DNA from 4 places in the Streptomyces sp. NPDC058751 genome. Region 4 is predicted to be linked to each of the others. Evidence: riboswitches for the same ligand, from Rfam matches in the RefSeq annotation. Region 4 holds a riboswitch; each other region holds the start of a gene.
What was found. Region 4 has a riboswitch for thiamine pyrophosphate ahead of ACFW6B_RS17290 (purine-cytosine permease family protein). Riboswitches for the same ligand answer to the same signal wherever they lie in the genome.
Positions count from the first base shown of each region.

Region 1: another riboswitch for thiamine pyrophosphate. It lies ahead of ACFW6B_RS04155 (thiamine ABC transporter substrate binding subunit); the one in region 4 lies ahead of ACFW6B_RS17290 (purine-cytosine permease family protein).
Region 2: another riboswitch for thiamine pyrophosphate. It lies ahead of thiC (phosphomethylpyrimidine synthase ThiC); the one in region 4 lies ahead of ACFW6B_RS17290 (purine-cytosine permease family protein).
Region 3: another riboswitch for thiamine pyrophosphate. It lies ahead of thiO (glycine oxidase ThiO); the one in region 4 lies ahead of ACFW6B_RS17290 (purine-cytosine permease family protein).

Region 1 covers NZ_JBHYPZ010000003.1:100,786-102,980, reverse strand. The annotation lists gene rlmN (23S rRNA (adenine(2503)-C(2))-methyltransferase RlmN) at 1-898, shown strand, start outside; TPP riboswitch at 977-1,082, shown strand; gene ACFW6B_RS04155 (thiamine ABC transporter substrate binding subunit) at 1,159-2,195, shown strand, end outside.
Region 2 covers NZ_JBHYPZ010000011.1:98,715-100,909, forward strand. The annotation lists gene thiC (phosphomethylpyrimidine synthase ThiC) at 1-1,172, opposite strand, end outside; TPP riboswitch at 1,167-1,323, opposite strand; gene ACFW6B_RS13210 (YibE/F family protein) at 1,396-2,195, shown strand, end outside.
Region 3 covers NZ_JBHYPZ010000029.1:83,765-85,959, reverse strand. The annotation lists gene ACFW6B_RS25690 (NAD(P)/FAD-dependent oxidoreductase) at 1-841, opposite strand, end outside; gene ACFW6B_RS25685 (hypothetical protein) at 874-1,251, opposite strand; TPP riboswitch at 1,304-1,416, shown strand; gene thiO (glycine oxidase ThiO) at 1,414-2,195, shown strand, end outside.
Region 4 covers NZ_JBHYPZ010000016.1:146,034-148,228, reverse strand. The annotation lists gene ACFW6B_RS17295 (alpha/beta fold hydrolase) at 1-494, opposite strand, end outside; TPP riboswitch at 897-990, shown strand; gene ACFW6B_RS17290 (purine-cytosine permease family protein) at 982-2,195, shown strand, end outside.

The DNA.
Region 1 (2,195 bases), on a different contig from region 4:
CGGCAAGCTCCAGGAGGCGCTGCTTCCCGAGCTGATGACGGTCGTACGGCACCTGTCGACCGACCAGGACACCACCCGCAAGACCCTGTGGCGGCTCTTCGACGGCACGCTCGTCGAGTCCGTGCTGATGCGCTACCCGGACCGGGTGACCATGTGCATCAGCTCGCAGGCGGGCTGCGGGATGAACTGCCCGTTCTGCGCCACCGGACAGGCCGGCCTCGACCGGAACCTGTCGACCGGCGAGATCGTGCACCAGATCGTCGACGGCATGCGGGCGCTGCGTGACGGCGAGATCCCCGGTGGTCCGGCGCGGCTCAGCAACATCGTCTTCATGGGGATGGGCGAGCCGCTCGCCAACTACAAGCGGGTGGTCGGAGCGATCCGGGCCCTGACCGACCCCGAGCCGGACGGCCTCGGCCTCTCCCAGCGCGGGATCACGGTGTCGACGGTCGGGCTGGTCCCCGCCATCAACCGGTTCGCGGACGAGGGCTTCAAGTGCCGGCTCGCGATCTCCCTGCACGCCCCGGACGACGAGCTGCGCGACACCCTCGTCCCCGTGAACACGCGGTGGAAGGTGCGCGAGGTGCTGGACGCCGGCTGGGGGTACGCGGACAGGTCCGGGCGGCGTCTGTCCATCGAGTACGCGCTGATCCGCGACATCAACGACCAGGCGTGGCGTGGTGACCGGCTCGGGCGGATGCTCAAGGGCAAGCCCGTGCACGTCAACCTCATCCCGCTGAACCCGACCCCGGGCTCGAAGTGGACCGCGTCGCGGCCCGAGGACGAGAAGGCGTTCGTCGAGGCGATCGCGGCCCACGGCGTCACGGTCACCGTCCGGGACACCCGGGGCCAGGAGATCGACGGAGCGTGTGGTCAGCTCGCCGCGACCGAGCGGTAGTCTGAAGCGAGCCGGTCCGTCCCGTCACCGCCGCAGTCCGGCGTTGTCACGGGCCGGCACTCACCGTCCGACATCTTCATATTCCGACAGGGGAGCGCCACAGCGCTGAGAGTGCGGGACAGACCGCAGACCCTCTGAACCTTGCCCAGGTCATTCTGGGTAGGAAGTTCGGTCGCCACTCAAGCTGTTGCGCCCTGCCCGGGAACCGTCAGAGGTCCCGGGCAGGGCCGCGTCTCTTCCTGGTCACCCAGGAGGAATCAGTGATCACCACCACCAGCAGGGGCAGACGACTCGCGGTCACGGCCGTCGGGCTCGGTCTCGTCGCGCTGCCCGCGCTGTCCGCGTGCGGCTCGTCCGACACCGCCGGCTCCGGCGACCCGAAGACGGTCACGCTCGTCAGCCACGACTCGTGGCTCGTGTCGAAGAACGTGCTCGCGGACTTCGAGAAGCGGTCCGGCTACAAGGTCCGCGTCCTCAAGGACGGCGACGCCGGGCAGGCCGTGAACAAGGCCGTCCTGACCAAGGACAACCCCCAGGGCGACGTCTTCTTCGGCGTCGACAACACCCTGCTCTCCCGCGCGCTCGACAACGGTCTCTTCCAGCCGTACGAGGCCAAGGGCGCCGACCAGGTCCTGCCGGAGTACCGGGCCGACCAGGACAAGCACCGGGTCACGCCCGTCGACACGGGCGACATCTGCGTCAACTACGACAAGGCCTGGTTCAGCAAGCACAAGATCGCGCCGCCGAAGTCCTTCGACGACCTGGTCAAGCCCGCCTACAAGAACCTCCTCGTCACCGAGAACGCCGCCACCTCCTCGCCCGGCCTCGGCTTCCTGCTCGGGTCCGCCGCGCACTACGGCGACGAGAACTGGCAGGGCTACTGGAAGAAGCTCAAGGCCAACGGGGTCAAGGTCGTCGACGGCTGGGAGCAGGCGTACAACGAGGAGTTCTCGGGGTCCGCGGGCGGCAAGAAGGCCAAGGCCGACAGGCCGCTCGTCGTCTCGTACGCCTCCTCGCCGCCCGCCGAGGTCATCTACGGCGACCCGAAGCCGACGACGGCCCCGACCGGCGTCGCGGACGGCACCTGCTTCCGGCAGGTGGAGTACGCGGGTCTGCTCAGCAACGCCGGGAACGCCAAGGGCGGCAAGGCCTTCCTGGACTTCCTGCTCACCGAGGAGTTCCAGGAGGACATGCCGCTCAACATGTTCGTCTACCCGGTGCGCGAGGGCGCGCGGGTGCCGGCCGAGTTCACGCAGTACGGTCCGCAGGCCGAGGATCCCGAGACCCTGGCGCCCGC
Region 2 (2,195 bases), on a different contig from region 4:
GCGACCTTGTTGAGTTCCCCGAGCGTCCTCAACTCGGCGAACTGCGCCGCGTCGTTGGCGTCCGCGATGGAGCCCGGCCGCAGCCCGTCGCCGAGCGAGTAGGTGACGTCGTACGCGGCGAGGATCTCGCAGAGTTCCTCGAAGTTCTCGTACAGGAACGACTCCTTGTGGTGCGCGAGGCACCAGGCGGCCATGATCGAGCCGCCGCGCGAGACGATGCCGGTCTTGCGGTTCGCGGTGAGCGGCACATACGCCAGGCGCACGCCCGCGTGGACCGTCATGTAGTCCACGCCCTGCTCGGCCTGCTCGATGACGGTGTCCTTGTAGATCTCCCAGGTCAGCTCCTCGGCACGGCCGTCGACCTTCTCCAGCGCCTGGTACAGCGGCACGGTGCCGATGGGTACGGGGGAGTTGCGCAGCACCCATTCCCGGGTGGTGTGGATGTTGCGGCCGGTGGACAGGTCCATGACCGTGTCAGCGCCCCAGCGGGTCGCCCAGGTCATCTTCTCGACCTCCTCCTCGATGGAGGACGTCACCGCGGAATTGCCGATGTTGGCGTTGACCTTCACCAGGAACCGCTTGCCGATGATCATCGGCTCGATCTCGGGATGGTTGACGTTCGCGGGCAGCACCGCCCGGCCCGCGGCGATCTCCTCCCGTACGACCTCGGGGTCGACGTTCTCGCGGACCGCCACGAACTCCATCTCGGGCGTGATCTCACCGCGCCTCGCGTAGGCGAGCTGGGTGACCGCCTGCCCGGACCGTCCCCGGCGCGGCTGACGCGGCCGGCCGGGGAAGACGGCGTCGAGATTGCGCAGCCCTCCCCGCGGGGACGTGTGCTTGATCCCGTCGTCCTCGGGACGGATGGGACGGCCCGCGTACTCCTCGGTGTCTCCACGGGCGATGATCCAGCCCTCACGCAGGGGGGCCAGCCCTCTGCGCACATCGGTGTCGACAGTCGGATCGGTGTACGGACCGGAGGTGTCGTACAGCGTCACGGACTGCCCGTTGGTGAGGTGCACCTGGCGGACCGGCACCCGCAGGTCGGGACGTGTACCCCCGACGTATGCCTTGTGCCAGCCGATGGACTGCTCGCCCTGCCCGCTCGGGGACGACGGAGAAACCCCGTCCGCCCGGCTGGAGACAGGCGTGCGTACATCCTTGTCGGTCATGAGACCTCTACTCCCTACGCCGGCATTACCCGGTAACAGGTTCAGCGGTCGACGCAGCGGCTTCCGATCGCCGATGTTTCATGTGAAACATCGCGAAGACGGAGGTCAGCGTCCTCTCAGCCCGGTGCTCCGAGCTCCCGCGTGTACAAAAGCGCCTCCACGCTAGCGTCATGTCTGGCGCGGTGAACAGAGGGCGCCTTGACGCACTTGCGATGATCGAGCGGTGACGACGACCCGGCAGCACCCGTTCCCCCCGTCCGAGCCACCACGCCGTCCCGGCTCCGACGGCGGCCGCGGGCATGGCTCCGGTATCAGCCACGAGCACGAGCACAGGCATGGACACGGCCCTGGAAGTGATCATCACGGTTCGGGAGACGGGTCGGGGCCGGATCCCCGTCGTGGGCACGACGAGCCGGTGAGCGCCGGGCACGGGCATTCCCACAGCCACGGTCCCGCCGCACCGGTCTCCAAGCATCTGCGCAAGGTCATCGCCGCGGTACTGATCCCCTTCGCGGTCGCGGTCGTGGCGGGTCTCGTGGTCCTGTGGCCCGGCGGCGCGCCGGGCCACGAGCGCACCGGTGTCGGCTTCGACCGACAGACCCAGCAGGCGACGGTCACCAGGATCGAGCTGGTGGACTGCAAGTCCGTGAACGCCGCTCCGGGAGCCTCGACGGGCGGCGCCACCGCCACCGGGGGTTCCTCCGCCCAGCGACAGACGGCGAAGGATTGCAAGAAGGCGACCGTCCGGATCGACACCGGGAAGGACGAGGGCCGCACGTTCACCGAGATCGTCCAGCCCGATCAGTCACGGCAGTTGGAGCAGGGCCAGAAGGTCGTTGTCGCGTACGAGCCGTCCGCTCCCAAGGAGCTCCAGTACTCGGTGACGGACGCGAACCGGAAGCTGCCTCTGGCACTGCTCGCCGTGATCTTCGCGGTGGTCGTCGTGGTGATCGGCAGGATGCGCGGCATCATGGCGCTGGTCGCCCTGGCCATCAGCTTCGTGATCCTGAACTTCTTCATCCT
Region 3 (2,195 bases), on a different contig from region 4:
CGACCGCGTAGACGTCCGGCAGGGAGGTGCGCAGGTGGTCGTCGGCGACGATCTCGCGGTGGGCGCCGAGTTCGATGCCGGAGCCTGCGGTCCAGGCGGTGGCGGGCCGCGCGCCGATCCCGACCACGACGGCGCCCGCGGGCACCCGGGAGCCGTCGTCCAGGACCACCGCGCCGGGCTCGACGCGCTCCACGCGCGCGCCGGTGCGCAGCGAGGCCCCGCTGTCCGCGTACCAGGCGGCCATGGGGGCGGCCACCTCGGCGGGCAGCGCCCCGGCGAGCGGCCGGTCGGCGGCCTCGACGACCGTGACCGCGCAGCCCGCCTCGCGCGCCGCCGTGGCGAACTCGGCGCCGATCCAGCCCGCCCCGACCACCACGATGTCGTGCTGGCGGGCGAGGACGGGGCGCAGCCGGTCGGCGTCGTCCAGGGTGCGCAGCAGATGCACGCCGGGCACGCCCTCGGCGCCGGGGAGCCGGATCGGTTCGGCTCCGGTGGCGAGGACCAGGGCGTCGTACGGGACCGCTCCCGCGTCCGTGTCCAGTTCGTGGTCGCCGGGGCGCACCCCGAGCGCCTCGCTGCCCAGCCTGAGCTCGATGTCCAGGGCCTCGAAGTCGACGTCGAAGGCGGAACCCTCCGCCTTGCCGAGCAGGACGGCCTTGGACAGCGGCGGCCGGTCGTAGGGCTGGTGCGGCTCCGCGCCGATCAGCGTGACGGTGCCGGCGAAGCCCTGTTCGCGCAGGGCGACCGCGGTCTGCACCCCGGCCATGCCCGCGCCCACCACGACGACCCGCCGTACCGGGGACCTCTGCGACGGGGACTGTGACTGCGTCTGATCGCTCACCTGATCACCATAGACACGTGACGATCCGTCAGTCAGTGGACGTGCTCGGTGACCTCTTCCACACGACGGCTCCCGCGCGGTTCCTCCACCACGCTCGTCCCCGATCCCGGACGCGACTCCCACGTCCAGGTCTCCTCCAGCCGCACGCGGCCGTCGGGCAGTTCCACGACGAGGGACACGCAGTGGCCCGAGGCGGTGGTCCCGTCGCGCCCGAGCTGCACGTACCGGAAGTCGACGCGGTCGCCCTCCCGGGTGCCCACGAGGTGTCCGCGGACGACGTCGCCGCCCGCGTAGTCGGCCCAGACCACGCCGTCCTCCTCGTGGTACGCGAACCGGGTGCCGGTGCCCACCTGGCCCGGCGCCTGGTCGGCGACGGGGACGAGGACGAGGCCGTCGAGCGGTCGTGCCATGAGCGGAGACTCCCTTACCGAGACGGACGGGGGCGGGCTAGGGTGGCCAACGTAAAGCACTCGCGGGAGCCCGGGCGCACCGGGCTGAGAGGGAGGCTGGGCGGCCTCCGACCGTACGAACCTGATCCGGGTCATGCCGGCGAAGGGAGGGGCTGGACGCCCATGCCGTCTTCACGTTCTTCGGACGTCCTCGTCGTCGGGGGCGGGATCATCGGTCTGGTGACGGCCTGGCGGGCCGCGCAGCGCGGGTTCACCACCGCGCTCGTGGACCCCGAGCCGGGCGGCGGGGCCGCGCAGGTCGCGGCCGGGATGCTGGCCGCCGTCACCGAGCTGCACTTCGGCGAGGAGACCCTGCTGGGCCTCAACCTCGCCTCGGCGCGCCGCTATCCGGACTTCGCCGCCGAGCTCACCGAGGCCACCGGCCAGGACCTCGGTTACCGCCGCAGCGGCACGCTGGCCGTCGCGCTGGACGCCGACGACCGCGCCCATCTGCGGGAACTGCACGCGCTCCAGGTGCGTTCGGGGCTGGAGTCGGAGTGGCTGAGCGGCCGTGAGTGCCGCCGTCTGGAGCCGATGCTCGCGCCCGGCGTGCGCGGGGGTCTGCGGGTGGACGGCGACCACCAGATCGACCCGCGGTGCCTCGCCGCCGCGCTGGTCACCGCGTGCGAGCGGGCCGGGGTCGTGACGCACCGGACCTGGGCGGAGCGTCTGAGCGTCGTACGGGAGCGGGCCGCCGGGGTCGTCACCACGGACGGCACCGAGCTCGGAGCGGGCCGGGTGGTGCTCGCCGGGGGCAGCCTCAGCGGGCGCCTGGCGGGCGTCCCCGACGACGTCGTGCCGCCGGTGCGCCCGGTCAAGGGGCAGGTGCTGCGGCTGACCGTCCCGCGGCACCTCGCGCCCTTCCTGGAACGCACCGTGCGGGCGGTGGTGCGCGGCAGCCAGGT
Region 4 (2,195 bases):
CGGTTCACCGTGTCGGCCAGGAAGCCCTCGACGAACGCGCGGGGCACGGGGTCGGCCAGTTCCTCCATGGCCCTCACCATCCGGGTCACCGCCGGTTTGTCCGCGAGGGTGCCGGGGACGCCGAGCAGGACCAGACCCGCGATGCGGTCGGGGTGGCTCCCGGCGACGATCCGGGCCGCCACGCCCCCGCTGGACGCCCCGACCAGGACGGCCCGCGGGATGTCGACCGCGTCCAGGAAGGCCACCAGGTCGGCGGCGAAGTCGTCGGGGGCGTAGCCCTCGGCCGGCCGGCCCGCGTCGCCGTGTCCGCGCTGCGTGGGCGCGTATCCGTGCAGGGACGCCGGAAGGCGCCTCAGGAGGGGTTCGAAGGACCACCAGGAGTCGGCCAGACCGTGCACGAAGACGACGGGCGTACCGCTGGGGTAGCCCGCTTCGGCGTACGGGAGGGCGAGACCTTCCCGCACCTGCGCGGTCTTCAGGGAGATCACGGTCACGGCACCCTGCCTCCTTCCGCCCGGCCACCGGGGTCCGGGAACCCGGGAACAGAGAGCGGGCGGCGATCGCTTCCGACAGTACCGAGGGGCGGCACGCGCCGCGCTGCGAACCGGCCCGCCCGCGCCGTTCGAATGAACCGGAGTGCGCGCGGGCGCGCGCCGGTCCGGATGAGCGGGCCCGGGGTGGCGCGGGCGGAGAACCCCGGGTTCGGGACCCCGGGCGGTTCCCGAACGGTCCGGCGCGCGTTCCGGGTCGGGTTTCACGCCGTACGCCGGAGCGCCCCCGGGCCGTCCGGAGCGCGTCCCGGAGGCGGGGGCCGCGCCGCGCACCGGAGCTGAGCTCGGGTTCTGTCGGCGGGACCCCCTCCCGCTCCGTCCTCGGGAGCGGTTAGTGTGTCCGTCGTACCGGACACGGGGTGCCCCGCCGAGGGCTGAGATCACACCCGTCGAACCTGAACCAGTTCGTACTGGCGGAGGGATGTCTTCCATGCCGTTGACGCATGTTCCCGGCGGGCTGCCCGCCGACAGCCGGCCTGCCGTCTTCGACGGACGGATGCCCGCCGCACCCGGCGACCTCCGCGTCGAGGGGCACGGCATCGAGCCGGTCCCCGAGAGCAACCGGTACGGCGGTGCCGGACGCCTGTTCACCGTGTGGTTCGCCCCGAACCTGACGATGACGGGCGTGTTCACCGGCACGATCGGGATCACGCTCGGCCTGGACTTCACCACCGCGCTGGCCGCCGTCGTCCTCGGGACCGTGCTCGGCGCCCTGCCCACCGCCTACCTCAGCACCTGGGGCGGCCTCACCGGCACCGGTCAACTCCCGCTCGCGCGGCTCGCGTTCGGCCGGGCGGTGCTGCTTCCCGGGGTGCTCCAGTGGCTGTCCTCCATCGCCTGGGACGCGTTGATCGGCCTGTTCGGCGGAGACGCGCTGGCGCGGCTGTGCGGCTGGCCGTTCTGGCTCGGCGTCCTGGTCGTGATGGCCGCCCAGGGGGCGCTCGGCGTCCTCGGCTACGAAGCCGTCCACCGTCTCCAGATCGTCATGACGTTCGTGCTCACCGTGGCGTTCGCGGTGATCGCCTGGCGGATGCTCGACGGGGTCCACCCCGTCACCGACGGGTCCGCCGCCGGCGCCGACCGCGCGGGCGCGTTCGTCCTCACCAGCACCATCGCGCTGAGCCTCTCGCTGTCCTGGGCCCCGTACGCCGGTGACTTCAGCCGCTACCTGCCGCGTACGACCTCCCGCCCGCGGATGTTCTGGTGCACCCTGCTCGGGCTCGTCACGTCCTTCGTCGCCGTCCAGGTCCTCGGACTGTGGGGCGCGGCGGTGCTGACCGACCAGACGGCGGCGGGCGTGGACTCGCTGCTGGGCGGCGGTGCCGCGGGCGCGTTCGGGCTGCTGGCCGTGGCGCTCGCCTCGGTGTGCAGCAACGCGATGAACGACTACAGCGGTTCGCTGGCCCTGCAGACCCTGGGCGTGCGGACACCGCGTCCGGTGGCGGCCGCCCTGGCCGCCGTGCTCGGTTTCCCGCTGGTGCTGTGGATGCACGCCGCCGACACCACGGCGCGCTTCCAGAACGTGCTGCTGTTCGTGGGCTGCTGGATCCCCGGGTTCGTCGCGATCGTCGTGGTCGACTGGATCGCCCGGGGGCGGGAGCGCGGGGACGCGCCGCTCGACGTCGCCGCCGAGCTGTCCCGTCC